Acuticoccus sediminis: one gene and its partner. The protein of the gene in region 1 interacts with the protein of each later gene in a pairwise test. Links are inferred from orthologs where the notes say so. Each region holds a gene or a part of one and is shown in the gene's direction. Other genes may lie near its edges. The genes, in order: uvrB and uvrA.

Region 1 (14,452 bases):
CAGGGCCAGCGTCCCCGACACGTTGGTCTCGACGAAGGCCGCCTTCGTGTGCGTCACCACGTGCGGCTTGTGGAGCGTCGCCGTGTGCAGCACCGCGTCGATGCCGAGCGTCGCCGTATAGGCGACCTCCGGGTCCGCGACGGACCCGACGATCTCGGTGTACGGCCCCGGCTTGATGTCGAGACCGATCGGGTCGTGGCCCGCCTCCGGCAGCATGCGCATCAGCGCTTCGCCAAGGTGGCCGGTGCTGCCAGTGACGAGGACGCGCATGACGGTCAGGCGCCGACCGCGACGAGGCCGTCTTTCTGCGGCTCGGGCATCACCGGGATGGCGCGCGGCACGCCGCCCCAGATGTTGTGGTGGCCGACGGCGTTGATGTCCGTCTCGCCGCAGAGCGCCATGGTGATGTCGAGCTCCTTGGCGAGGATCTCGAGCGCGCGCGTGACACCCGCCTCGCCGCCCGCGCCGAGGCCGTGGATGAAGGCGCGGCCGATGGAGGTCGCGTCCGCGCCGAGCGCCATCGCCTTCAGGATGTCCTGGCCGGAGCGGATGCCGCCGTCCATGTGGATCTCGATCTGGCCGCCGACGGCGTCGAGGATCGGCGGCAGCATGTCGATGGACGCCGGCGCGCCGTCGAGCTGGCGGCCGCCGTGGTTGGAAACGGTAATCGCGTCCGCACCGGTGCCGACGGCGATCCTGGCGTCGTCCGGATCGCCGACCCCCTTGAGGATCAACGGGCCGCCCCAGCGCTCCTTCACCCATTCGACGCTCGACCAGTCGAGCGTCGGGTCGAACTGGGAGGCGGTCCAGTCGGACAGCGAGCCCATGTCCGTCACGCCCTTGACGTGGCCGACGATGTTGCCGAACTGCCGGTGCTTGCAGCCGAGCATCTTCATGCACCAGGCGGGCTTGGAGGCGAGCTGGGCGATCACCTTCGGCGTCATTTTCGGCGGGGCGGAGAGGCCGTTGCGGAGGTCCTTGTGGCGCTGGCCGAGGATCTGGAGATCGAGCGTCAGCACCAGCGCCGAGCAGCCGGCGGCCTTCGCGCGCTCGATGAGGTCGGCCGCGAAGCCGCGGTCGCGCATGACGTAGAGCTGGAACCAGAAGGGCTTGGTGGTTGCTGCCGCGACGTCCTCGATCGAGCAGATCGACATGGTGGACAGCGTGAACGGCACGCCGAACTTCTCGGCGGCGCGGGCGGCGAGGATCTCGCCGTCGGGGTGCTGCATGCCGGTCATGCCGACGGGGGCGAGGTACAGCGGCAGCGAGCGCGTCTCGCCGAGGACCTTGGCCGAGAGGTTGCGCTTGTCGATGTTGCGGGCGACGCGCTGGCGCAGCTTGATGGCGGCGAAGGCGGCCTCGTTGTCGCGGTAGGTGCCCTCTGTGTACGACCCGGAATCGGCGTAATCGTAGAACATCCTGGGCGTGAAACGCCGGTGTCGCTCGCGCAGGTCCGCGATCGTGAGAGTGGGTGCCACGGGAAACCTCCTGGCCGTTCGGCCTCTTGCGCGGGATACTAACTCAGCTTTTTGCGAAGCGCACACCTCGCCGCCGCCTCCGGCGCGGCATGCCACAGCTGCGCGGCCGATGCGACACCGGCTGGACGGCATGCGCCATTTCGATGCAAGAAATCGTTGGACACGGGCGCCCTTAGGCCGGCCTTTGGCGCCGAGCCCGGTGGCTCACGTGCAGAACGGGACGGCGCGTTTCGGCACAAGCGGCCCGGTCCGAGAAGGATGAGTTTTGATGACTGCGTCGACCACCGCCCCCCTGATCGTCCATTTGCACGTTCCGAAGTGCGCGGGGACGAGCATCAACACGGCGCTCTCGAACCATTTCCGTACCCGCGCCTGCAGCCTCGCCAACGGGCGGGAGGCGGCGGCCTACACCGAGACGCACGACCCGGCGTGGATCGAGGCGAATCTCGACGCGATCTTCGGCCACCTCACCTGGGGCGCCCTGAAGGAGCACGCGCGGCCCTACGTCTATCTCTCGGCGCTGCGCGACCCGGTCGACCGGGTGTGCAGCTACTTCAACTACGTCCACCAGACCGAGGACCATCCGCTGCACGGGCTGCTGAAGCGCGAGCTGCGGGACATCAACCTCCTCGACGCGGCGTTCCTGGAGCGCAATCCGGGCGTGAACAGCGCGTGGTCGAACAACATGTCGAAGGCGCTGTCGGGCCTTCCCAAGATCAAGGTGAAGGACTGGCAGGGGGCGAGCCGCCAGATCGTCGACGCGATCCTCGACGGCCGCTTCGTCGTCGGCTCGCTGGGACATGTGACGAATTATCTGCGCGAGCGGGGCGTCGTGTCGGGCGAGCTGCCGCGGCAGAACGTGACGGACGAGGCCAAGGCGGACGACTTCTTGCTGGCCCGCCCTGCCTATCTAACGCCGGAGGTGCTGATGCTGCTGCACCGCAAGAACGTGCTCGACGTCCGCCTGATCTCGCTGGTGGAGCACGCCAACCGCATCCGCGCCGCCCGCCTCGCCGCGGCGGCCTGAGCGCCGCCCCTCCTCCCGCACTTCGCGCCGGGCGAACCGCAACGCGGGCGGCGGGCGGACGGGTCGTCGATGCCGTGCGAATCGCTGTCGCGGCCGGTGGCGGCGCGGCCGGACGGGCTGGGCGTGCGGGGAGGCTTCGGGCACAAAAAAACCCGCCGGACGGGCGGGGTTGGGTGGTACCGACACCTGGGTTCGAACCAGGGACCTCTGGATCCACAATCCAGCGCTCTAACCAGCTGAGCTATGTCGGCACGGAGCTGCGACGGGTCGTTGCCGCGTCGGTGGGGAGCATATGGCACATAAAAAGCGCGTCGGGAAGCCCGACGCGCTTTCACTTTGGACTTACGCGAATGGGATTACGCGTTGAACTTGTGAGTCGCGCGCTCCCAGGCCTCTTTCATCGGGCCGGAGGTCTCGGAGGCCAGCTTCTGCGCGGTCTCCTGCATCTCACGGGCCTGAGAGGCGAAAGCCTCGAACTGCTCACGCGCGAACTTGGTCTGCAGCTCGACGGCCTCCGAAACGGTCTTCGCGCCGGCAACTTCCTTCGCAAAGGCGAAGACGCGATCGGTGTTGGCCTGGGCCTGATCGATCAGCTTCAGGTTCAGCTCGGTGAACGACTTCCGAGCGGTCTCGTAGGTATCTTCCATCATGTCAGTCGCCTCCTCTGCGGCGTTGCGGGCATTTTCGTAAACTTGACGGGCCGTGGAGATGCCTTGTTCGGCCATCTCACGGACCAGCTTGGGGGTATCGTACCCCGGAAGGGCGGACGCGAACTGGTCGGTCGCCTTATCGGCAGCCTTGAATGCCTGGTTCACGACGGTGTCCGGGGTCGGAATGTTATCTTCGATCGACATTTTGACCTCCTCAACGGATCGCGGTTGTCAGAGCCGCGGCCATTATGACCGCGGTTCATTCGCCGCTGCCAACCCCTATGTAGCGCACCCATTGTGCAGTGCAACATATTTTTTGCGGTCGCTCAGAGTTGACCACCCGACGGGACGCTGCCTTGCAAAATCGTCGGGGGAAAACGACAAACGCGGCGATATTCCCCGCGTCCGCGTTGCACCCAGTTTAACACAATGGCAGCAAAGGTTGGTCGCAGTATTGGAAACTCACGTTACGGCAAGGAGATGGCATGGAGGCGGACGCTCCGATCGATATCGGCCGATTGTCACGGCCCGAAGCCGACGCGTTCCGCTACATTGCAAAGGCGCTCGGCGCGCAGTTTGCCGGTGACCTGCCCGATGATCTCGACCCCGACCCCCTCTCCCGCTTCGCCGGCGAAGTGTTCACCACGCGGTGGGACAAGCCGAAGGGTTCGATGCACGACGTAGCCCCGGTCGACGAGAAGGCGTGCGCCCTGCTGGAGCGCCTGCCGATCGCCTGCGTGGTGATCGTCAACGACGACATCGCCTTCATCAACCGCGCGGCCGTGATGCTGTTCGGCTATTCGTCGGCGAACATCCTCGAGGCCGCCGGCGGCACGGGGGCGCTGTTCGCCAGCGGCCGCCGCGAGCAGCCCGGCATCATGACCATGCGCACCGCCGAGGGGCAGACCTTCGGCGCCCGGGTCACGATGGCGACGATCGAGTGGGGCGGCGAGAAGGCGATGCTGCTGACCGCCCTGCCCTCGGAGGCGCCGTCCGGCGACGCGCGGGAGGGCAAGGCCGAGGAACCGAGCATCGACCCGCTGCTCGCGGTGATGGACGCCAACCCCGACCCGATCGCCATCGTCTCGCGCGGCGGGCACGTCGAGCTCTACAATCGCGCCTTCGAGGCGTTGCGGCCGGGCCGCAAGCCGGTCCGGCTCGAGGAGCTGCTGGACGCCGGCGACCTGCGCCACGTGTTCGACGTGATGAACCTGTCCTTCCTGCTCGCCGAGGGACCGGCCCGCTCGCCGAAGCCGGTGACGGCCGGGCAGGACCAGTATGCCCTGAGCGTCGGCGCGCTGCGGGAGCAGCAGCTCGCCTGCCTCGTCTTCCACAAGGTTCCGCCGGCACAGGCCGCCGCCGACGAGGCGGATGCCCCCGAGCCCGAGCCCGAGACACTGGCCATCGAGCCGCCGGCCGCCGTCGAGGCGCGCGTCGTGGCCCTGGACCAGACGGGCGCTCGTTCGGATGACGTGGAGGTGGTCGAGGTCCCGCGGGTGATCGAGGCGGAGCCGGTGATCGAGGCGGTGGCCGTGGAGACACCCGTCGGGGAGACCGCCGAGGACGAGGAGGCAGCGGCCCTTCCGGGCACGCCGCTGATGCGGGCGGTGCGCGACGTCAGGCGGCTGGTCCACGACGCGGCGGTCCTGCTCGTCTCGGACCGCGACGAGCTCGCCGAGGAGCCGGCCTCCCGCGCGGGCGACGAGGAGGTGGACCTCCTGCGCCTCGTCCTTCTCACCATCGCGACGCGCGGCGAGCCGCGCGCGGTGCTCACCGTGCGGCGCGACGGCGCGTCGATCGTGGTCGATGTCCCGGGGGCGCCGGAGCGCGCACTGGAGCGGGTCTCCGGTTCGGACCGCATCGCGACCCTCGCCGGGGTCGCGCATCGGACGGTCACGGTGGATCTGGCAGGGTCGGTGACGATTGCGCCCGCGGAGGATGTCGCGGACACGGACGTCGAGGAGAACTGAAGCGCCCGGGGCCCGTGCGCGAAGGCCCGGTCCGGCCACCAGTCCCTCCGGCGGCCCGCGCCTTGCAGCGCGAGGGCCGAGGCGGCGGTCAGACGGTGACGGGGTCGCGCAGTTCCTGCTCGGGCATCGGCACCCGCGGCTCGGACTTGGACTGACGGATCGTCAGCGACGTGCGCACACTCTCCACATTGTCCGCGGACGTCAGCGTCTCGATGATGAAGTTCTGGAACGAACGCAGCGTCTCGGTGATGCAGAAGAGGACGAAATCGACCTCACCGGACACCATCCAGGCATCGCGAACGATGGGCCAGGCGCGAAGCTGTTCCTCGAACTTCACGAGCTCGGCTTCGGTCTGGTTCTTGAGGCCGACGAACGCGAAGGCGGTCAGGTCGTACCCGAGCTCCTTTTCGTCGATCAGCGTGCGGTATCCCGTGATGATACCGTTCTGCTCCAGGGCACGGACGCGGCGCAGACACGGTGGCGCGGAGATCCCGGCGCGCCGCGCCAGTTCCACGTTGGTCATGCGCCCGTTGCTCTGCAACGCAGCAAGGATCTTCCAATCTACGGAGTCGAGGCGGACTTTCATGGCGGACGCGCGTATGCTCGCTTCTATTCAAGCTTGAAGGTTTGAGGACTTGTATCCTTTGGGTCCTACGTCAACCGTCCCTTCGCAAGAATTCTGTTCACAAAATGATACACCGGGGCGATCGCGCTGCCTCATTGTTTCAGCAGCGGGAAAGATAGGACATCACAGACAGGCTGTCGCCATCGCACGACGGTTACCATTCCGATATAGCGCCGTTGTTGCAGAAGAGTTCCCTCTGCCACCCCAATTAGATTCAGAAACTGTTCTCGTCATTGCTGCCGGGCGACAGAGTTTGACCCCTGCCCGGGCCATCGCCCGGCTGCCGTCGCCGCGGCCCTTCGTCCTCGCCCTGCAGCCGGTTTACTGGCGCCCGCGCGACTTCGACATGATCTGGGCGCCGCGGCACGACCGCCGCTGGGTAGACATCGCATTGCCGCCGCGGCTCGAGACGATCACCGCCCCCTCCGCCGTCGAGGCGGCGGACCGAGAGCGCGGCGCCGCCCTCATCGCGGCGCGGCTGCCGGAGCGGCGACCGCGCCTCGTCGGCGTCCTCGTCGGCGGCACGACGTCGCGCGACCGGTTCGGCGAGGCCGAGGCGGCAGCGCTCGGCGCGGCGCTCGCGGCGTTCGCCGCACGGCACGGGTGCGCCCTCGCCGTCACGGCGTCGCGCCGCACCGGGGCGGCGCAGACCGCCGTCCTGCGGGCCGCCCTCGCCGCGACGCCTCATACTTTCGTCGACGCCGGCGACGACGACGCCTCGCTGGCCTACGCGGGAATCCTCGAACTTTCCGATGCACTTATCGTCACGGCGGACTCCGTCGCGATGCTGAGCGACGCCGCGACGACGGGAAAACCCATCCTCGGATGGCGAATCGGTCGTGGAAAAGCGAGATTCGAAAAATTCTACAGCAGCCTGATCGCGTACGGTGCGATGCGCTGGTTTGCTGGGGATTTCCCCCAATGGTCCTATATTCCGTTGGATTCGGCCGGCGTGATCGCTGAGGCGTTGCGGTCCCGGCTGGGGTTGTCCAATGTTGCAGCGCAGCACAAATAGAGGTGCGTCGGCCGGCCTGTCCTCGCGAAAGGCGATCTTCATGAGTGATTCCGAGAACAACATCGTCAGGACCAAACTGCTGATCATCGGCTCGGGCCCCGCGGGGTACACGGCGGCGATCTATGCTGCGCGGGCCATGCTCGAACCGGTACTGGTCGCGGGCATCCAGCCCGGCGGGCAGATGACGATCACCACGGATGTCGAGAACTATCCCGGCTTCGCCGACGTCATCCAGGGTCCCTGGCTGATGGAGCAGATGCGCGAGCAGGCCGAGCACGTCGGCACGAAGATGCTCTACGACCATTTGACGGCGGCCGACCTCAGCCAGCGCCCCTTCCGGTTCGAGGGCGACAGCGGTACGAGCTACGTCGCCGACGCCGTGATCCTCGCGACCGGCGCCCAGGCCAAGTGGCTCGGGCTGCCGTCGGAGGAGCAGTTCAAGGGCTACGGCGTGTCCGCGTGCGCCACATGCGACGGGTTCTTCTACCGCGGCAAGAAGGTCCTCGTGGTCGGTGGCGGCAACACCGCCGTTGAGGAGGCCCTCTACCTGACCCATCACGCCGACAAGGTGACGCTCGTTCATCGCAGGGACAGTCTGCGTGCCGAAAAGATCCTCCAGGATCGCCTGTTCGCGCATCCGAAGATCGACGTGATCTGGAACGCCGAGATCGCCGAGGTCGAGGGTGCGCACGATCCTCTCGGCGTCACCGGCGCCACGCTGCGGGACACGGTGACGGGCGAGGAGCGCAAGGTCGAGGTGGACGGCGTCTTCGTCGCCATCGGCCACGCCCCGCAGACGGAGCTGATCAAGGACCAGCTTCGGCTCCGCTCGTCCGGGTATGTCTGGACCGCGCCCGACTCCACCGCGACGTCGGTCGACGGTGTCTTCGCGGCGGGCGACGTGACGGACGAGATCTTCCGTCAGGCCGTTACGGCGGCTGGCATGGGTTGCATGGCGGCGTTGGAGGCCGAGCGCTGGCTCGCCGCCAACCCGGCACGGCAGAACGAAACACTCGCGGCCTGAGGCCGCCACGCCCCCGAGCGGGCCTTGAAGGCAAGACAAGATGGACTGGGACAAGCTGCGGGTTTTCCATTCTGCTGCGCGCAAAGGGAGCTTCACGCACGCCGGAGAGGAACTCGGCATCAGTCAGTCGGCGGTCAGCCGTCAGGTGCATGCGCTCGAGCAACAGGTCGGCGTCGCCCTCTTCCACCGGCACGCCCGCGGGCTGCTGCTGACGGAACAGGGCGAGAAGCTCTTCCGCACGACGAGCGGCATTGCGCGTGAGCTGCAGGCGGTCGAGGGGGCGCTGGTCGACTCCCGCGACCGGCCGCGCGGCGTGCTGCGCGTGACGACCACGATGGGCCTCGGCACGACGTGGCTCTCCTCGCGCATCGCCGACTTCGTGGAGACCTACCCCGAAGTCCAGCTCCTGATGATCTTCGACGACAACGAGCTCGACATCGGCATGCGCGAGGCGGACATCGCCATCCGCTGGCGTCAGCCGACGCAGCCGGACCTCGTCCAGCGCCGCCTCTTCACGGTGCACTTCCACGTGTACGCCTCGAACGGCTACATCGCGAAGTACGGCGCGCCGGGGACGCTGGACGAGCTGGATGGCCACCGCCTGGTGACCTTCGGGCCGAACCCTCCGGGCTACCTGCGCGAGCTCAACTGGCTGGAGATCGCCGGCCGCTCGGCGGACGATCCGCGGCCGGCGAACGTGCGCATCTCCAACATGCCGGCGATGAAGAACGCGATCGCGGCGGGCGCCGGCATCGGCGTCCTGCCGGACTTCATCGTCGAGCGCGACGCCGACGACCTGGTGCGGCTCGACCTCGGGGCCGAGGCGCCGACCTACGACCTCTACTTCGTCTATGCCGAGGAGTTGCGCTCGTCGGCCCGCGTCCAGGCCTTCCGCGACTTCATCGTGGAAAAGGCGGAGGGATGGCGGTTCTGACCGCCACCACCGCGGGGACGGACGCCGGCGCCGAGCCCGCACGGGCCGCCGGGGCACGCCGGCGCGTCGCATGGCTCGACGCGGCGCGCGGCGTCGCGATCGTCGCCATGGTCCTCTACCACGGCTCGTTCGACCTCCTGTTCTTCGGCTACGTCGACTGGCCGGTGACGTCGCACCCGCTGTGGCGCGCCTTCGCGGCCGGGATCGCGTCGACCTTCCTGTTCCTCGTCGGTGTCAGCCTGGTCGCCGCGCATGGCAACGGAATCCGCTGGCGGCCCTTCCTGAAGCGCCTCGCATGGGTCGTCGCCGGCGCGGCGGCGGTCACCATCGGGACGGCCTTCGCGATGCCGATGCCGATCTACTTCGGCATCCTGCACGCCATCGCCCTCTTCAGCGTGCTGGCGCTGCCGTTCGTGCGCGCGCCCGTGGCCCTGACGGCGGCCGTCGCGGCCGTCGTCTTCGTGCTTCCGCACGTATGGCGCGACGCGCTCTTCTACGCCCCGTGGGCCTACCCGTTCGGCCTCGCCCCGCACATGCCGGTGACGTTCGACTACGAACCGATCTTCCCCTGGTTCGCGGTGACGCTTCTCGGCGTGGTGGCGGGACGCCTCGTGCGGCTGGTGCCGGGCGAGAAGCCCGTCGGGCCGGTCTGGCGCAGGATCGCCGTGCTGGGGCGCTGGAGCTTCCCGATCTACCTGCTACACCAACCTGTGTTGTTCGGGGCACTGATGGGGATCGCGATGCTGACCCGGCCCTGAGGCCCTGTTCATCCGAGGTTGGCACGGCCTACGCTATGGACGCTTCGTGTTCCGAGCCTTGGAAAGTCCTTCCCTTATGGTGCCGCACTGCGCCCGGCTCTTGGTGGCTCTGGCCATCGTGACGGCACTGCTGACGACGTCGCCGGCCGATGCCGGGCCGCTGCCGGGCTTCGCACCGGAGGTCGGGGCGGGCGTCGAGCTGGTCCAGGGCTATTGCGGGCGGCAGAATTTCGTCTGCCAGCGCAACTTCGGCCAGGGCCGCCGCTACCGCCGCTGCATGGCCCGGAGCGGCTGCGCGGTGCGGGGCGGCGGAAACGGCGGCGGCAACCGCTGCGAGGCGCGCGCCCGCTTCTGCGCCCGGCGCTTCCAGAACGGATCGCGCCAGTTCAACCGGTGCATGCGCCGCGGCGGCTGCTGAAATCCGGCCGACACGCTGAATAACGCGACTCGTGCGGCGCCACGCATTGGAGGTCGCGGCCGGCTGTGCCATATGGTGCTGACGGCGCAAGGGAGCGGACCTGTGGAACGCACGCGCAAATCAGATCAGACAGGCTCGATCGAGACGTGGGCGAACGAGCTTGGAACGGACGACGCCGGCCTCCCGGAGAGCGACGGCGCCGAACCCGCACGCGCGCCCGCCTCCAGGGCCGGGAACGGGACCAAGGCCCCCGCGAAGGCTGCCACGGCGAAATCCGCCAAGTCCGGCGGCAAGACCGCGAAGGGCGCCAAGACCGAGGGTAAGACCCGCGCCAAGGGGAGCGCCGCATCCGGCCGCACCTCGCGCGGGACGTCGATGGGCGGCAAGGCCTCGGCCCGTGACCGCGCCGCGTCCGGCCTCAACCCGGTCGCCGGCCTCGACATCGCGCTGGAAGACGCCGAGGCGCTGCCCGACAGCGGCGCCACCGCGACCGTCGCCGCGCTCGAAAGCCTCATCCAGAACGGCCGGCCGGAGTTCCGCGCCGGCGAATGGACTCCGCACCGCCCGCCCCGGCCGGACAAGTCCGAGGGCGGGGTCCCGCTGGACCTCGTCTCCGAGTACGAGCCCAAGGGCGACCAGCCGCAGGCCATCGCCGAGCTCGTCGAGGGACTGAAGCAGGAGGACAAGACGCAGGTTCTCCTCGGCGTCACCGGCTCCGGCAAGACCTACACGATGGCCAAGGTCATCGAGGAGTTGCAGCGTCCCGCGCTGGTGCTGGCGCCGAACAAGACGCTGGCGGCCCAGCTCTACGGCGAGTTCAAGTCCTTCTTCCCGAACAACGCCGTCGAGTATTTCGTCTCCTACTACGACTATTACCAGCCCGAGGCGTACGTGCCGCGGACGGACACGTACATCGAGAAGGAATCGTCGATCAACGAGCAGATCGACCGGATGCGCCACTCCGCGACGCGCGCCCTGCTGGAGCGGGACGACGTGATCATCGTCGCGTCCGTGTCGTGCATCTACGGTATCGGCTCGGTCGAGACCTATACGGCGATGACGTTCTCCATCCAGGTGGGCGAGCGTCTCGACCAGCGGCAGCTTCTGGCCGACCTCGTGGCGCTGCAATACAAGCGCTCCGACGCCAACTTCATCCGCGGCACCTTCCGCGTGCGCGGCGACACGGTCGAGATCTTCCCGGCGCACTACGAGGACCGGGCCTGGCGCGTGTCCCTCTTCGGCGACGAGGTGGAGTCGATCACCGAGTTCGACCCACTGACGGGCCGGAAGTCCGAGGAGATGGAGCTCGTCAAGGTCTACGCGAACTCGCACTACGTCACGCCGCGGCCGACGCTGCAGCAGGCGATGAGGTCCATCAAGGAGGAGCTGCGGCACCGCCTGGTGGAACTGAACAACGCCGGCCGCCTCCTCGAGGCGCAGCGGCTGGAGCAGCGCACGCGGTTCGACCTCGAGATGCTGGAGGCGACGGGCGTTTGCAACGGCATCGAGAACTATTCGCGCTACCTGACGGGCCGCAAGCCCGGCGAGCCGCCCCCCACCCTCTTCGAGTACCTGCCCGACAACGCCATCGTCTTCCTCGACGAGAGCCACGTGACGGTGCCGCAGATCGGCGCCATGTACAAAGGTGACTTCCGCCGCAAGGCGACGCTCGCCGAGTACGGCTTCCGCCTGCCCTCCTGCATGGACAACCGCCCGCTGCGGTTCGAGGAATGGGACATGATGCGCCCGCAGTCCGTCGCCGTCTCCGCCACCCCCAGCGGGTGGGAGATGGAGGAGGCGGGCGGCGTCTTCGTCGAGCAGGTCATCCGCCCGACGGGCCTCATCGACCCGCCGGTGGAGATCCGCCCGGCCAAGCACCAGGTCGACGACGTGCTCGGCGAGATCCGCGAGGTGGCGGACAAGGGCTATCGCACGCTCGTCACCACGCTGACCAAGCGCATGGCCGAGGACCTCACCGAGTACCTGCACGACAACGGCGTGCGCGTGCGCTACATGCACTCAGACATCGACACGATCGAGCGCATCGAGATCATCCGCGACCTCAGGCTCGGCACCTTCGACGTGCTGGTCGGCATCAACCTCCTGCGCGAGGGGCTCGACATCCCCGAGTGCGGCCTTGTGGCGATCCTCGACGCCGACAAGGAAGGCTTCCTGCGATCCGAAACGTCGCTCATCCAGACCATCGGCCGCGCGGCGCGCAACGTCGACGGCAAGGTGATCCTGTACGCCGACCACATGACGGGCTCGATGGAGCGCGCCATCGGCGAGACCAACCGGCGCCGCGAGAAGCAGCTCGCCTACAACGAGGAAAACGGCATTACGCCGGAGTCGGTGAAGCGGTCCATCGGCGACATCCTGGAGAGCCTCTACGAGCGCGACCACGTGCGCGTCGACAAGGGGATGGCCGAGGCCGCCCACGGCGCCATCGGCCACAACATGGCGGTCACGGTCGAGGACCTCGAGCGGCGCATGCGCGAGGCGGCGGCGAACCTCGAGTTCGAGGAGGCGGCGCGCCTTCGCGACGAGATCCAGCGCCTGCAGAAGACCGAGCTCATGCTCTCGGCGGACCCGATGGCGCGCCAGCGGGACATCGAGATGTCGGCCGGCCGCTACTCGGGCGAGCGCGACTACAACGCCTCGGCGACGCTCAAGACCCGCGCCAAAAAGCCGGACCTCGACAACATGGGTCCCGGCACCGACCGAGGTCGCGTCCGCCGCGCCCCGCTCCTCGACGGCGTCGAGGACGAGCGCGACCTGCCCCCCACCCGCGCGCGAAAAAACAATCTCGACGAGATGACAGTGAAGCGCACGGAGAAGTACAAGGCCAAGGCGCCGCCGCCGAAGCCGGACGACGACCCCGGCGTCGTCCTGCGCCACAAGGTCGGCGTGGGCAGCTACGAAGACCCCGCCGACGAGAAGCGGCGCGGACGGCGCAAGAGGAAGACCGGGCGGCCGGGAAACTAGCCGCGCGGCCATCGCCTCGGCCACCGCCCCCGCGACCCGGGGGAACGGGTCATGTCGAAGCAACCGTTGTCATTGAATCGTTTCGGTACGTGAGGCGCCGATGAGCACGCACACCACCCAGACCCCTGAGCTCGAAGTCATCACGAAGCTCAAGGCGGAACCGCCGAAGCTGCACAAGGTGCTGCTCCTCAACGATGACTACACGCCGCGCGAGTTCGTCGTGCGGGTGCTGAAGGCCGTCTTCCGCATCGGCGGCGAGACGGCCTACACCATCATGATGACCGCCCACCAGAAGGGCTCGTGCGTGGTGAGCGTGTACCCGGCGCAGATCGCCGAGACCAAGGCCAACGAGGCGAACGCGATGAGCCAGGACGCCGGCCACCCGCTGCAGTTCACCACCGAGCCCGAGGAATAGGCCCGCCGACCGGATTGTTTTTCAGCGACCGGCTCTTTTCAGGGTAAATCATTGAAAGCTAACGAGAAATCCCGGTCCCGCCGTCGAGGCGGCCGGGATTTCTCGCGTCTCCATGTCCGTGATGGAGGGGAACTGCGCACCCTGTGATCTCTAGCACAGGGTGCCGGCGGGATGTCCCCCATCTCATGGTTGTCGCCGGGACAGACCGGCCTCGAACAACACGGAGACAGACATGACCATCAAGACCGCCATCCTCGCCGCCGTGATCGGGCTCGCCACCGTCACCGGCGCCAACGCCGCCTACTCCGCCCCGCTGGGCGCCCCCGCCGCGCAGGCGGACGCCGGGATCACCCTGGCCGGCTATCACGGCCACGGCTATGGCCACAAGTACCATCACCGCAAGTACTACAAGCAGCACGTCTACTTCGAGAAGCACTGCTACAAGAAGAAGTACAAGGTCTACAGCCACCACCACCACGGCTACGTCTACAAGTTCAAGACCGTGTGCTACAAGCAGCCGGTGTACTACTAAGCGGGAGGGGCCTTCGGGCCCCTTTTTGCGTGGCCCGGCGGCATGGAGCGGCGCGTCCCGTGCGCCCCGCCTACGCCTGGTCCGCCCGCGCCACCGCCCGCAGCACGGCGCGGACGAAGCGCTCCCGCTCCGGCGGCAGCGGCTTGTTCGCCAGCGCCGCGACATGCGCGGCGAGGAAGTAGCCCGTCAGGCGGAAGCCGTCCGCCAGCGTCGCCGCATCGCACAGCGCGTCGCTCGTCAGGAAGGCCGGGAGCGGCAGCATCCGGTCCGCGTAGCGCGCGCCAGGCCCCCTGCCCACCGCCCGCCCCGTGCGCGGCGAGACGTAGACGAGGTCCTCCGTCGCCCCCGTCGCCGCGCAGTGGCTGAGGTCGAGGCCGAAGCCGAACTCGTCCAGCACGATCAGCTCGAACCGCACCCCCGCCTCCCCCGCCGCGCGCGGCAGCGCGAAGGCTTCGATCAGCGCGTTGGCGGCCGCGTAGAGGCGCGGATGCGGATCGCGCTCCGGCAGGAAGGCGAGGAGCGAGGCGATGGAGCCGATCCCGAACGCGCCCCAGGCGCTGTCCATCACCAGCCCCGCGCGAGCCTCGATCAGCTCCAGCGCGAAGGTGCCGAGCTGGTCCT
Region 2 (14,369 bases), on another replicon or contig:
GCCTCCGGGATCCGGATCCGCGGCACCAGCGACACCGGCGTCGCCACCCGCTCGGCGTTCGTCTCCGGGAATACGAAGGTGAGCGCGGCCTCGGCGAGGCAGAGCGCGAGGATGACGCCGTAGACGAGATGCAGCGGCTCCGGCGCGTACGTCACCAGCACCGAGGAGCCGAAGCCGCCGAGCGCCATGCCGAGGAGCGGGGCGAGGCCGTTCACCTGCGCGCCGAGCCGCCTGTCGCAGTCGACCAGCGCGGCGCCGAGCGAGGACACCGCGATGCCGGTCGCGAAGCCCTGGATCGTGCGGCCGACGAGCAGCGCGGCCAGCCCGTCGGCGCGCAGGAAGATCAGCATCGCCGTCGCCTGGAGGAGGAGCGCCGCGAAGATCACCGGGCGCCGGCCGAAGCGGTCGGACAGCGAGCCCATGAACAAGAGCGCGCCGAGCAGGGTGAAGGCGTAGACGGTGAAGACGACCGTGAGGAGGCCAGCGGAGAGGGCGAAGGCCTCGCGGTAGAGGACGTAGAGCGGCGTCGGCGCGACGGCGGCCGCGAAGTAGGTGCCGAGAACCGCGGCGTGGAAGCCGAGCGTCGCCCTCCCCGCCCGGGGCGCGGTACCCGCGACGGCGGAGACGGACGGCGCAGCGGCCGCGGACGTCAGGATCGACGCCGGCGCGGCGCCGGTTCCGGCCGCGCCACGGCTCGGAACCGTCATGCATGGGGAGGATGTCATGGACACGGGCTCACCTTAATGCCAAATCATTGCGTTAAGGATCGACCCGCTTGGGTGCTAATGCAAATATTTTGCGTTAGTGGCCGAGCAATGCAGATATGCGTGAGATGGACAGCGACGCGACCACCGACACCCGACCGACGCCCCGCCCCGGCGGCCGCAGCGCCCGCGTCCAGCGTGCGGTGCACGACGCCGTCAACGCCCTCCTCGGCGAAATCGACCGCGCCCAGATCACCGTCCCGGCGATCGCGGCGCGCGCTGGGGTGACGCCGTCGACGATCTACCGACGCTGGGGCGACCTCGGCGAGCTGCTGGCCGACGTGGCGGTGGAGCGCCTGCGGCCGGACACCCCTCCGGAGGACACCGGCAGCGCCCAGCGCGACGTGCTCCTCTACGTGACGCAGTTCGCCGACGAGATGGCGAGCGGGCCGGGCCGGACCGTCCTGAGGGACGTGATCGGCAGCACCGCGGAGAACCGGAGCGGCACCTGCTGCAACGTCACCCGCAACCAGCTCGAGCTGCTCGGCGAACGGGCGGCGGCACGCGGCGAGGACTTTCCCGGCGTGGAATACCTCATCGACACGGTGATCGCGCCGATCATCTTCCGCATCCTCTCCAACGAGCCGCCGGGCGAGGCGCGCGTGGCGGCCCTCGTCGCCCACGCGTTCGGCACGATGCCGGACCCGTCCCGCGCCGCCCCGGCCCTGTCGGCGCCTTCGTCCTAGCGTGTTCCGGCGCGCCGTCGACGCGGGGGTGCCCGCGACGGGTCTCGACCGGAAGATTGCGTGTGCGGGAACCGGAACGGCGCGGCGGCGAGGCTCGCGTGTCAGTCGGCGGCGAAGCGCAGCATGAGGGCGGTCGCGTCGTCGGAACGCTTGAAGCGCGGGTAGCGCGTGCAGTCCGGGTCGTCCGCCTCGACGGCGCGGATCGTCGCGAGCGTCCCGTCGACGTCGCCCTCCACGGCCGCCATCAGGCCGGCGCCGTCGTAGAGGCCGTAGTCGTCGATGGCCGCCTCGAAGCCGTCGGTGATCAGCAGCGCCCGGCCCTGGCGCGCGCCGTAGACATGCTGACGCGCCCGGCGGACGCTGCCGTGATCCGGCGCGAAGACGGGATAGCCTTCGGGGGTGTTGGCAGTGTTGCGCACCGTGCGCAGGTAGGCCGTGACCTCGGGGGTCCGCCCCTGACCGCCCCCCATCAGCCGGCGGGCGCTCTCATTCTCCCACTGCCGCTGCTGGTCGGAGCCGCCGACGCGGTGCATCACGCCGTCGGTCTCGATCCAGAGGCCGCAGTCGCCGAGCTCGACGATCTCGATCACGTCGCCGAACCGGGCGAGCATGACGGCGGCGGTCGGCACCTCGTAGCGCTCACGCGGCGCACGGCGGCGCTCGGCGTTGAAGCGCTCGGTGGCGACGTTCGCGGCGGACCGCAGCAGCTCCAGCGGCCGCGTCTCGGCTTCCGCGCCCGCCATCAACGCCTCGTGCAGCACGGCGGTGAGCCAGGCCGCATCGCTCGGCGCGTCGAGCAGCGCCTCGTCGCCGAGGCCGGTCGCGCCGTCGATCACCCAGGCGTAGAGGCCGGCCGACCCGCAGCCGTCCTCGTTCGCCCGCCGCGGCGACCCCGGGGCGCTGACCGAGGCGCGGACCTCGATCAAAACGGGATGTCGTCGTCGAACGGCTCGGGCGACGAGGGACGCGATCCACCGCCACCGCTGCCGCCGCCATAGCCGCCGCCGCTACTGCTGCCGCCGCCACCGCGATCGGAGTAGCCACCGCCGCCACTGCCGCCACCGTAGTCGCCGCCACCGCCGCCGTAGTCGCCGCCACCACCGTAGTCGCCGCCGCCGCCACCACCGCCGCGACTGTCCAGCATCTCGATGGTGCCGCCGAAGTTCTGGATCGCGACCTCGGTCGTGTAGCGCTTCTGGCCCTGCTGGTCTTCCCACTCGCGGGTCTGAAGCTCACCCTCGATGTAGAGCTTCATCCCCTTCTTCATGTACTGCTCGACCACGCGGCAGAGGCCTTCCGAGAACACCACCACGCGGTGCCACTCGGTCTTCTCACGTCGCTCGCCGGTCCCGCGGTCGCGCCAGGTCCGGGACGTCGCGACGCGCAGGTTGGCGATCGGACGGCCGTCCTGTGTCCGACGGATTTCCGGATCGGCCCCCAGATTGCCGATCAGGATCACCTTGTTGACGCTCCCAGCCATGCCGGTCCCTCCAGTCTTCGGGCGCGCACCCTAGCGCACCGCGGCGAATCAGAAAGCGCGACGGTGAATTGGTCCACAGTGGACCGTCCGTCACGCAGCATACATCCCCAGCCGAGAGCCTTATTCGGCCTCGGCGTCGTCCTCGTCGGTCGCCACCTGCGCGGCGAGCTCGTCGAGAACGCCGAGCTTGGCGAGCTTGGCCCGCAGCGGATGATCCTCGTCCTTGAAGCGGTTCGAGTAGGGCATCCGCGTGCCGAGCACACGGCCCAGCGCCGACCGGTCGAGCCGGTAGGCGAAGGCGTTGATCTCGTGGAAGACCTCCGCGAGCGAGGCGAGCTCGGCCTCCGACAGCGCCAGAGGCGCGCTCGGCCGCTCCGTCGACGGCGGCAGCTCGATGCCGAACTCCTCGCGCAGGAAGGCGACATGCGGCGCGGAGCGCTTGCGCACCCGGTCGAGCGCGGCCTCCGGCAGCACGTAGCGCGGGCCCTTGATGAAGTTGAAGGCGCGCTGCTGGTCGTACGGCATCTTGCGGTCCGGCATCCGCGCCATCGCCCGGTCCAGCATGTGGATGCCGAGGACGGAGAGCCCTTCGTTCACCGCCTGCCGCTGGAGCGCCGGGCCTGCCGACGCGCAGCCGAGGACGCTGAGCGCGTCGTCGATCACGTCGCCGTTGGCGAGCTGCGCCCGGTCGAAGGGACGCACGATCATGTTCTCCTTGCCCACCGCGCTGCGCCAGCGGGTGATGATCTGCGTCAGGTTGAGGATGCGCGGCTGCGCCTCGATCTCGGCGAGCGGACGCCCAGAGCGCACCCCCTGGTGCGCCGCGCTGATCGCCAGCGCCACCGGCTCGCGCACGTAGATCAGCACCTGGACCCGTCCGGCGATGTCGCGCATCGACGCGAGGCAGGCCTCGATCTCGTCCGGGGCGAGCCGCAGCAGCGTCTCCGAGCTGATCAGCCCCTGCGGCAGCCGGTTCGCCTTCGCCTCGTTGCGGTACTCCTTCAGGAACTTGGACTCGTTGCGCGCCTTGGTGCGCTTCGAGAAGGGTCGGACGAGGGCGTGGTTCGTGCGCGTCTTGCCGTAATAGTACAGCCCGTGCGCGGCCAGCGTCGCGGCATTGTCGCGAAAGGTGGCCTGAAGGGACGTCGTGCCGGTCTTCATGTGGCCGATGTGCAGGGTCAGGACGTCCACGGAATGCCTCGGGTCTGGTCGCGGGTCGCTGCGGTTTGCGCCAGCCGCCGGGCAGCGGTCAACTCTCCCCTGCGGCCTGTGGATTTGCGGAACAATGGTGCAAGGTCCATCTGTAGCATTGACCATCGCCCGTCGATGTTCCAGTTTTGGACCAACAGGTTTCCCCCGGAGTCCTTGGTATGACCATACGCGCGCGCGCCGCTGCGGACCGCAAGCTCGTCGTCAAGGGGGCGCGCGAGCACAACCTTAAAGGGGTCGACGTCTCGCTGCCGCGCGACACGCTGATCGTGTTCACCGGTCTGTCCGGCTCCGGCAAGTCCTCGCTCGCCTTCGACACCATCTACGCCGAAGGCCAGCGCCGCTACGTCGAGAGCCTGTCGGCCTACGCCCGCCAGTTCCTCGAGATGATGCAGAAGCCGGACGTCGACCAGATCGACGGCCTCTCCCCCGCCATCTCGATCGAGCAGAAGACCACCTCGAAGAACCCGCGCTCCACCGTCGGCACCGTCACCGAGATCAACGACTACATGCGCCTCCTGTGGGCGCGCATCGGTGTCCCCTACTCCCCGGCGACGGGTCTGCCGATCGAGGCGCAGACCGTCAGCCAGATGGTCGACCGCATCCTCGCGCTGCCGGAGAAGACGCGGCTCTACCTGCTCGCCCCCATCGTGCGCGACCGCAAGGGCGAGTACCGCAAGGAGCTCGCCGAGCTGCAGAAGAAGGGCTTCCAGCGCGTCAAGATCGACGGCACCTTCTACGAGATCGAGGACGCCCCCGCCCTCGACAAGAAGTACAAGCACGACATCGACGTCGTGGTGGACCGCGTCTCGACCCGTCCGGACCTCGCCAGCCGCCTCGCCGACAGCCTGGAGACCGCGCTCGGCCTCGCCGAAGGCATCGCCGTCGCCGAGTTCGCCGACGAGACCGAAGGCGACAAGCCGAAGCGCATCGTCTTCTCGGAGAAGTTCGCCTGCCCGGTGTCCGGCTTCACCATCGCCGAGATCGAGCCGCGCCTCTTCTCGTTCAACGCGCCGACCGGCGCCTGCCCGACCTGCGACGGGCTCGGCACAACGCTGACCTTCGAGGCCGACCTCGTCGTGCCCGACGCGTCACTGACGCTCGCCGGCGGCGCGGTGCTCCCCTGGGCCCGCACCGGCAACACGAGCCCCTACTACACGCAGACCCTGCAGGCGATCTGCGCCCACTACGACGCCGACATGACGACGCCCTGGCACGACCTGCCGGAGAAGGTGCGCGAGGTGATCCTCTACGGATCGAAGCGCGAGAAGATCAAGTTCACCTACGACGACGGCCTGCGCTCCTACACCACCGCGAAGACCTTCGAGGGGGTGATCACCAACATCGAGCGCCGCTGGAACGAGACCGACTCGCAGTGGGTGCGCGAGGAGCTGGCGCGCTACCAGTCGGACGCGCCCTGCCCGGCCTGCCACGGCTACCGCCTCAAGCCCGAGGCGCTCGCGGTGAAGGTCGGCGGCCAGCACATCGGCGAGGTCTCGGCGCTCGCGATCCGCGACGCGGCGCCGTGGTTCAACGCCCTGCCCGACCGGCTGACCGCGCAGCAGAACGAGATCGCCCGGGCGATCCTGAAGGAGATCCAGGAGCGCCTGCGCTTCCTCGTGGACGTCGGCCTCGACTACCTGCAGCTCTCGCGCGGGTCGCGGACGCTGTCGGGCGGCGAGAGCCAGCGCATCCGCCTCGCCTCGCAGATCGGCTCCGGCCTCACCGGCGTGCTCTACGTGCTCGACGAGCCGTCCATCGGCCTCCACCAGCGCGACAACGCCCGCCTGATCGACACGCTGAAACGCCTGCGCGACCTCGGCAACACCGTCATCGTCGTGGAGCACGACGAGGACGCCATCCTCGCGGCCGACTACGTCCTCGACATCGGCCCCGGCGCCGGCGTCCACGGCGGCGAGATCACCGCCGAGGGCACGCCCGACGAGATCATCGCCAACCCCAACTCGCTGACCGGCAAGTACCTGTCGGGCGTCCTGGAAATCCCGCTGCCCGAGAAGCGGCGCGCCAGGAAGAAGGGCAAGGCGATTAAGGTCGTCAACGCGACCGGCAACAACCTCCAGGGCGTCACCGCCGAGTTCCCGCTGGGGCTCTTCACGGCCGTGACGGGCGTGTCGGGATCCGGCAAGTCGACGCTGGTGATCGAGACGCTGTACCGCGCCGTCTCCCGCAAGCTGAACAAGTCCCGCGAGGTCCCCGCCACGCACGAGGCGATCACCGGCCTGGAGCACCTCGACAAGATCATCGACATCGACCAGTCGCCCATCGGCCGCACGCCGCGCTCGAATCCCGCCACCTACACCGGCGCCTTCACCCCGATCCGCGACTGGTTCGCCGGCCTCCCCGAGGCGAAGGCGCGCGGCTACGGTCCGGGCCGCTTCTCCTTCAACGTCAAGGGCGGGCGCTGCGAGGCGTGCCAGGGCGACGGAGTCATCAAGATCGAGATGCACTTCCTGCCCGACGTCTACGTCGAATGCGACGTCTGCAAGGGCAAGCGCTACAACCGCGAGACGCTGGAGATCGAGTTCAAGGGCCGGTCCATCTCCGACGTCCTCGACATGACCGTCGAGGAGGGATGCGACTTCTTCTCGGCCGTCCCGGCGGTGCGCGACAAGCTCGTGACGCTGAACCAGGTGGGCCTCGGCTACATCCGCATCGGCCAGCAGGCGACCACCCTCTCGGGCGGCGAGGCGCAGCGCATCAAGCTCGCCAAGGAGCTTTCCAAGCGGGCCACCGGGCGCACGCTCTACATCCTCGACGAGCCGACCACCGGGCTCCACTTCCACGACGTCGCCAAGCTCCTCGACGTCCTGAAGCAGCTCGTCGACCAGGGCAACACCGTCGTCGTCATCGAGCACAACCTCGAGGTCATCAAGACCGCCGACTGGATTGTCGACATCGGCCCCGAGGGCGGCGACGGCGGCGGCCGCATCGTCGCCTCCGGGAGGCCCGAGCAGGTGATGAAGGTCGCCGAAAGCCACACCGGCCACTACCTCGCCGAACTGCTGGAGCGCCGTCCCTCCCGGCGGGAAGCCGCGGAGTAGGTCGGGAAGGCTCCGCCGGCGGCCGGGGATGCGGCGGCGCCTCGCATTCGCCGGAGCGTCGGTACGGGCGGAGCGGCCGAGTGCGAGGGTGTTCCCCCTCGCGCTCCCCCGCCTCGCCGGCGGGCAGGGGTTCAGCCCGGAACGGCGCTTCGCACCCTTCCGACCTGACCCCGCCCCCCGAGGCTGTGACGGCGTGCGGGCGCGTCAAGGGTAAAGGCTCCGCCCGCGCTGCGCGCGCCCTTGACCCGCCCGCACCCCGTCGGAGACGAGCCCCGCGGTCCCCCTGGCCGCGCGGCCTTCCCTACAGCGAGAAGGTGGGGAGGGTGAGGACGAAGCGGGCGCCCTTCCCGGGCGCGTCGCCGACGGTGATCGACCCGCCGTGCGCCTCGACGAGGCCCTTCACGATGGCAAGGCCGAGCCCCGCGCCGCCCGTCGCCCGGTTGCGCGAGGCCTCGAGTCGCACGAACGGCTCCAGCAGCAGCGCCCGGTCGGACTCGGCGATGCCCGGGCCCTCGTCGTCCACGGTGAAGACGACGGACCCGGGCGCCGCCGTCAGGCTGACGTGCGCCCTCGCGCCGTACTTCACCGCGTTGTCGACGAGGTTCGCGATCATCCGTTTCAGGGCAAGGCGGTCGCCGAGGACGCTGGCGTCCGTCGCGTCGTCCGCCACGACGAGCGTCACCGGCGCGCCCAGCTCGCCGCGGCCGCCCACCTCCTCGCGCACCAGGTCGGCGAAGGTGAGGAGCTCTTCGGACAGCTCGCCGACGCCCGCGCGCGTCGCGACGATGGCGTCGTCCAGCATCGCGACGATGTCGATCACGTCGCGCACCGCCCGGTCCCGCGTCTCGCTGTCCGGCAGCTGCTCCAGGCGCAGGCGCAGCCGGGTCGCGAAGGTGCGGACGTCGTGGGAGATCCCCGCCACCATCACCATCCGCGAGGCGACCAGCGTGGCGAGGCGCGCCTGCAGCCGGTTGAAGGCCGCGACCAGCGAGCGGATCTCCGGCGCCGAGGAGCGCGACTGCGGCAGCGGCGGCGAGGAGCCGGAGAGGTCGATGGCGTCCGCCGCCTCCGCCAGGCGCCGCAGCGGCGCCATCTCCCGGTGCATGATCACCAGCGAAGCGAGCGCGATCAGCGTCCCGATGAGGCCCGCGACGATCCCCACCGGGAGCCCGGCATAGTTCAGCGACGACGGGTTGTGCGCCGTGATGACGAGGGTCTCGCCGGTCCTGAGGCCGATCTGGAAGCGATAGCCCTGGCGCGTGCGCGTCAGGCGGTTGACGAGGCGCCCGGTCGAGGCGACCGGGGTGACCGTCGCCGTCCGCCCGTCGGGGAGCCTCATCGGCTCCGCGTCCTCCGGCGGGGTCGTGCCGCCGGGCCGGAGGGGGGCGGATTCGATGTCGATCTCGAGGCCGGAGGTGTGCAGCGCGTCGCCGAGCGCGGCGCGGTTCTCGCCGGTCTCGTAGAGGGCGACGATGGCCGCGAGGCGCTCGGGCGCCAGCAGCGCCGGCTCCCGGGCCGGGCGCTGCGAGGCGTAGTAGTAGGCGACGTTGCCGAGCCAGGCCGCGACCATCGCCGCGAAGATGATGAGCGCGATCCGGCTGCCGAGGCTGAGCGGTGCCCTCACGTCAGCGGCCGAACCGTGGCGGTAAAGAGGTAGCCGCCGTTGCGCACGGTGCCGACGAGGGCGGAGCCAGGGCTCGCCGCGTCGAGCTTGCGGCGCAGGCGCGAGACCAGCATGTCCACCGTGCGGTCGAACGGGTCGGCGTCCCTCCCGCGGATCTTGTCGAGGATGTAGTCGCGCGTCAGCACCCGCCGGGGCGCGCCGACGAAGCACGCCAGGAGGTCGAACTCGCCGGTCGTCAGCGCGACCTCGTCCCCCTCCTCCGTCGTGAACTGGCGTGCGTCGAGGTCGATGACGAAGCGGTCGAACGCGTAGCGGCGGTTGGTGCGGACCGGCGCCGGATCCGACGCCCGGCGCAGGCGTGCGCGCACCCGCGCCACCAGCTCGCGCGGGCCGAACGGTTTCACGACGTAGTCGTCCGCGCCCATCTCGAGACCGAGCACGCGGTCGATCTCGTCGCTCTTGGCCGTCAGCATCAGGATCGGCACCTGGTCGCGGGCGCGGATGCGGCGGCAGATGGCGAGGCCGTCCTCGCCCGGCAGCATGACGTCGAGGATGATGAGGTCGGGCCGCATGTGGGACATCACGGCGTCGAGCGCCGCGCCGTCGCCGGCGACGGCCACGCCGTACCCCTCCTTCCGGAGGAGGCTGGCGACGAGGTCGGCGATGTCGGGATCGTCCTCGACGACGACCACGTTGGCGGCAGAAACGGTCATGGCAATACTATGGCATCCTCAACGGATATAGTAAATTCAGCTCACGACCTCGTATACAAATTGTTACGCATGGTGACAGATCGCGACAAACCGATGCAGCGGTGAAATTTCATCGCAACAATGACTTTCTATCTTCCTCCTGTCGCCAGCAACAGGGTGGGCCGGGCGCCCACGGACAGGAGGCTACGATGCTCAAGGTTCTGACCGGTTCCGCTCTCGCTCTCGCCCTCGTCGTGGGGACCGCCTCGGACGCGGACGCGTTCAGCCGCAAGCGCACCGTCACCGGGCCGAACGGCAATACGGCGAGCTACAACGCCGACGTCAACTGCGCCGGCGGCACCTGCTCGCGGCAGTCGACCCGCCGCGGCTTCTACGGCAACACCGTGAACCGCAACGGTTCGGTGAGCTGCGCCAACGGGACCTGCAGCGGCGCGAGCTACGCCGAGGGTCCCTGGCACCAGGGCGTGAGCCGCTCCGGATCCATCTCGCGTTACTGATCATTAGTGATGGTGGTGGCGCCGCAGTTCGCCGCCATCATCGCCGAAACCGCCGCGCACCGGCCCTTGCGGCCCGGTCGCCGGCCCAGTGTTCAGGAGTTCGACCCATGAGCCTGACGAGACGAGCAGGAGTGTCCGCCCTGGCCGCGGCCGCTCTGCTCACCGCCGGTGGCATCGCCGCCGCGCAGACCGCCAAGCCGCAGCTCAGCCGTGACCAGCAGGTGGCAATCCTCAAGGCCTGCAAGGACGACTACAAGCGCTACTGCACCGGCGTCGAGCCGGGCGACGGGCGCATCGCCCGCTGCATGGCGGAGCATCGCGAAAGCCTGTCGGACCAGTGTCGGACGACAGTCCGGAACGTCATGTTGAAGTAGGATGGCCGTCCGCGACAGTGCGCGCACGACGGCGCACGTCGCGGATGTCCAGGCCGGCGGCCGGGCGGCGGCGACGTCCGCACCGATCCCCCGCGCCCCCTCCGATCTCACGCCGCAGGACCTCTCGCGGCCGGACCCCGCGCCCCGGGCGCGGCAGATGGCGCCGACCCTCTCGGCTCCGCGGCCGCCCTCCCGAGGGCGCCGCTTCCCGTTCCTCTGGACCGCCATCGCCGTCGCCGCCTGCGGCCTCGCCCTCTTCGGCGTGCGCTACGAGATCCCGCGGCAGGTCGATCACTATCCGATCCTGCCGGCCACCTTCGTCGCCGAGCTGACGGCGCCGGCGACGCTCGACGCGCGCCGCATCGCCAACGTGGCGACCACCGGGGCCGGGCAGATCGTCTCCCTCCCCGTCGAGGAAGGGGACGTGGTCGCCGCCGACGACGTGCTCGCAGAGCTCGACCCGCGCACCAACAGGGCGGAACTCGCCGCGGCCGAGGCGTCCGCGGCGTCGGCGGCCCGCACCGTCGAGATGGCGCGGGCCGAGCTGGCGCGGGCACGCTCCGCGCAGGAGCGCCTCGCCCGGGAGCACCAGCGCCAGACCTCGCTCGCCGGCCGGGGTGTCATCGCCAGCGCCGCGCTGGAGGCGTCCGCCGACGCCCTCGCCCAGGCGCAGGCCGACCGCGACCGCGCCGGGGCCGCCGTCGCCCAGGCCCTCGCCGAGGAGAAGGCCGCCACCGCCCGCACCGACGTGCGCAGGACGCTGCTCGACGAGAGCACCGTGCGCGCGCCCTTCGCCGGCATCGTCACGGACGTCCCCGTCCACGTCGGCGACACGCTGGCGACGGGTGCGCCGGTCGCCACGGTCGTCGACCCCGCATCGCTGATCTTCACGGCCTGGCTCGACGAGGCGAGCGTCGGCGCGATCCGGCCCGGCCAGCGGGCGACGGTGACGCTGCCGGGGACACCGGCCGAAACCCTCGGCGCGCGCGTCCTGCGGGCGGACCGGACCGTGGACAGCGAGACGCGCGAGTTCACCGTCGACCTGGTGCCGGACATGGCTCCTTCCCATTGGGCGATCGGCCAGCGGGCGCGCGTCACGATCGACATTGCAGCGCGCGAGGGCGCGCTGGCGACCCCGACCCGCACGCTCGCACCGCGCGGCGGCGAGCCGGGCGTATGGGTGGTCCGCGACGGCCGGATCCATTGGCGGCCGATCACGCTCGGCGGCGTCAGCGGCGACCGGGTGGAGGTCCTGGACGGCCTCAGCCCCGGCGAGATCGTCGTCGACGCGGACCGACCGTACGAGGCGATGCGGGTGGTGCCGAGGTCGTCCGAGGACGGCTCGTGAACCTCGCCCTCAAGGACATCCTGCACGCGCCGGCCCGCTTCCTCGTGACGATCGCCGGCGTCGCGTTCCTGATCACGGCGGCGGTCGGCATGATCGGGCTCTACCGCGGGATCGTCTCGGACGCGCTCCTGATCGTCGACGTGGTGGGGGCGGACCTCTGGGTCGTCCAGGGCGGGCGCGCCGGCCCGTTCTCGGAACGCTCCTCGGTGCCGATGACGCTGGAGCGGCGCGTCGCGGGGGTCGCGGGCGTCGCGACGACGCGGCGCTTCATGCAGACCAGCGAGCAGTTCACCGCCCGTGGCGCCTCCCGCCGCGCCGCCGTGACGGGGGTCGACCTGTCCGCCGACGACGGGCGCTGGATTCCGCTGGTCCGGGGCCGGATGATCCGCAAGGGGCACTACGAGGCCGTCGTCGACCGCGCCGTCGGCATCGGGCTCGGCGAGACGATCCACCTCGCCGGGGACGACTACGCCGTCGTCGGGATCACGCGGGACATGGTCGACATCAGCGGCGACGGCATGATGTTCGTCTCCATCAACGATGCGATGACCATCGCGGTCGACCGGGTGGCCGCCGAGGTCCGCCTCGCCCGGCGCGCCGGAGAGGCCGATCCGGACCTCAAGGTCGCCGCGGTGCTGACGACGCTCCAGCCGGGGGCCGACTCAGCGACCGTGGCCGCGGCGATCGCCGAATGGGGAGACGTCAACGTCCTGACCGCAGCGGAACAGCGCGAGCTGCTGCTGGGCCAGCGGCTCTGGCGGCTGCGGGTCCAGATCCTCGCCTTCACCTCGGTCCTGCTGGTGGTGACCGCGATCGTGGTGTCGCTCATCGTCTACACGATGACGCTGGAGAAGCTGCACACCATCGCGATGCTGAAGCTGATGGGGGCGCGCGGGCGGCTCATCGCCGTCATGATCGGCGAGCAGGCGGCGCTGATCGGCCTGCTGGGGTTCGCGTTGGGACTGGCGCTGGCGCACGTCATCTTCCCCCTCTTCCCCCGCCGCGTGCTGATCGAGCCGGGCGACAACGCGATGCTGTTCGGCGTCGTCGCCGTCATCGTCTTCGCCTCGGCGCTCGTGGGGGTGCGACGCGCGAACCGGGTGCGGGCGCAGGAGGTGCTGGCGTGACCGCCCTCCCCGCCGAGATCCTCTCCGTCCGCAACGTCTCCAAGGCGTTCCCGTCCGGCGGGACGGTGGTCCACGCGCTGTCGGACGTCTCGCTGTCGGCTGGGCCGGGCGAACTGATCGGCATCGTCGGCGAGAGCGGGTCGGGCAAGAGCACGATGCTCCTCATCGCCGGCCTGCTGGAGCTGCCGACCGAGGGCGAGGTCTGGCTGAAGGACACCAAGGTCTCCGCACCGGGGGCCGACCTCGACGCGATGCGCGCGCTCCGCCGGACGGTCCTCGGCTTCGTCTTCCAGAAGGCGAACCTCATCCCGTTCCTCACCGCCGAGGAGAACGTCGCGCTCGCGCTGACCATCGACGACGTGCCCCGCCGCGCCGCCGTCGACCACGCGCGCGGACTTCTCGATGCGCTGGGGCTGGGGCACCGGCTGGGAAGCATGCCGGCGCGCCTCTCCGGCGGCGAACAGCAGCGCGTCGCGATCGCGCGGGCACTGGCGACGGACCCGGCGCTCATCCTCGCCGACGAGCCGACGGCAGCGCTCGATTCGATGCGCAGCCGCCAGGTGATGGAGCTGCTGCGCCTCATCGCCGATGCGCGCCACTCGGCTGTGGTGGTCGTCACGCACGACCAGCGCTCGCTCGACCTCTTCGACCGCGTCTACACCTTCCACGACGGCCGCATCGCGGACACCGCCTGAGCGCCGCGCAAACGAAAAGCGCCGGGCGCGGGGCCCGGCGCTTCGAAGTCGGATCGGCCGACGTCTCAGATAAGGAAGTCGGAGGCCGTCAGGTCCGTAACGTTGAGCACGGTGAAGGTGAAGTCGGCCTCACCATCCCCGGACACGTCGCCGGACACGATGGAATCGCCGTTCTGCACCACGATCTGGAGCTCGCCGCCGGCGCCGGAGAAGTCGTCGTCGCCGATGATGGTGAAGCCGTCCTTGCCGGCCGTCGACGTGTTGGCGTCGAAGCGGCGCAGCGAGATGAGGTCGGCGCCGTCGCCGAAGTCGGCGATCACGTCGCCGTCCGGCTCGTCGGCTGTGCGGTAGTGGAAGACGTCGTTGCCCGGACCGCCGTCCAGCGTGTCCGCGCCGATGCCGCCGATGAGCTGGTCGTTGCCGGCGCCGCCGAAGAGCTGGTCGTCGTCGGTGTTGCCGAGGAGCTGGTCGTCGCCCTCACCGCCATGCAGGACGTCGTCGCCCCAGCGGCCGCGGAGCTTATCGTTGCCCTCCTCGCCGTACAGCGTGTCGTCGCCGGCGCTGCCGACGAGCACGTCGATCCCGTCGCCGCCGTAGATCACGTCGTCGCCGTTGCCGCCGAGGATCACGTCACGACCGTCGTTGCCGTAGATCGTGTCGTCGTAGGGGGTGCCGGTGTAGTTGTCGTTGCCGGCCGATCCCTCGACGTGCTGCGCCTCGCCGTTGAGCGCATCGTCGAGAACCTCGGTCCCGCGATCGTCGCCGCTGCCGAGGTACATCAGCTCGGCCA

The links.
Region 2: the proteins of uvrB (region 1) and uvrA interact in binary tests that used the Escherichia coli proteins (3 or more experiments, as listed by UniProt). The link is inferred for Acuticoccus sediminis from one-to-one orthologs.

The regions. Positions count from the first base shown.
Region 1 is NZ_QHHQ01000010.1:54,913-69,364, forward strand. What follows is about bases 9,599-13,084. They hold uvrB (excinuclease ABC subunit UvrB), read left to right. Parts: upstream 9,599-9,971; coding sequence 9,972-12,884; downstream 12,885-13,084. Other genes in these bases: DLJ53_RS30475 (hypothetical protein), read left to right, coding at 9,600-9,899; DLJ53_RS30485 (ATP-dependent Clp protease adaptor ClpS), read left to right, coding at 12,985-13,084. Also shown: DLJ53_RS30420 (NAD-dependent epimerase/dehydratase family protein), read right to left, coding at 1-270; DLJ53_RS30425 (alpha-hydroxy acid oxidase), read right to left, coding at 276-1,478; DLJ53_RS30430 (sulfotransferase family 2 domain-containing protein), read left to right, coding at 1,747-2,505; DLJ53_RS30440 (phasin), read right to left, coding at 2,862-3,359; DLJ53_RS30445 (nitrogen regulation protein NR(II)), read left to right, coding at 3,641-5,125; DLJ53_RS30450 (Lrp/AsnC family transcriptional regulator), read right to left, coding at 5,214-5,711; DLJ53_RS30455 (ELM1/GtrOC1 family putative glycosyltransferase), read left to right, coding at 6,004-6,765; trxB (thioredoxin-disulfide reductase), read left to right, coding at 6,806-7,789; DLJ53_RS30465 (LysR family transcriptional regulator), read left to right, coding at 7,830-8,723; DLJ53_RS30470 (acetyltransferase domain-containing protein), read left to right, coding at 8,711-9,481; more of DLJ53_RS30485, read left to right, coding at 13,085-13,299; DLJ53_RS30490 (hypothetical protein), read left to right, coding at 13,532-13,831; DNA repair protein RecO, read right to left, coding at 13,902-14,452. UniProt on the Escherichia coli protein: The UvrABC repair system catalyzes the recognition and processing of DNA lesions. A damage recognition complex composed of 2 UvrA and 2 UvrB subunits scans DNA for abnormalities.
Region 2 is NZ_QHHQ01000006.1:300,203-314,571, reverse strand. What follows is about bases 3,999-7,401. They hold uvrA (excinuclease ABC subunit UvrA), read left to right. Parts: upstream 3,999-4,300; coding sequence 4,301-7,201; downstream 7,202-7,401. Other genes in these bases: DLJ53_RS25410 (hypothetical protein), read right to left, coding at 3,999-4,121. In the rest of the region: DLJ53_RS25430 (MFS transporter), read right to left, coding at 1-725; DLJ53_RS25425 (TetR/AcrR family transcriptional regulator), read left to right, coding at 824-1,450; DLJ53_RS25420 (protein phosphatase 2C domain-containing protein), read right to left, coding at 1,552-2,376; ssb (single-stranded DNA-binding protein), read right to left, coding at 2,373-2,930; more of DLJ53_RS25410, read right to left, coding at 3,051-3,998; DLJ53_RS25400 (HAMP domain-containing sensor histidine kinase), read right to left, coding at 7,503-8,825; DLJ53_RS25395 (response regulator), read right to left, coding at 8,822-9,538; DLJ53_RS25390 (hypothetical protein), read left to right, coding at 9,727-10,035; DLJ53_RS25385 (cysteine rich repeat-containing protein), read left to right, coding at 10,143-10,409; DLJ53_RS25380 (efflux RND transporter periplasmic adaptor subunit), read left to right, coding at 10,411-11,757; DLJ53_RS25375 (ABC transporter permease), read left to right, coding at 11,754-12,884; DLJ53_RS25370 (ABC transporter ATP-binding protein), read left to right, coding at 12,881-13,579; DLJ53_RS25365 (calcium-binding protein), read right to left, coding at 13,645-14,369. UniProt on the Escherichia coli protein: The UvrABC repair system catalyzes the recognition and processing of DNA lesions. UvrA is an ATPase and a DNA-binding protein. A damage recognition complex composed of 2 UvrA and 2 UvrB subunits scans DNA for abnormalities.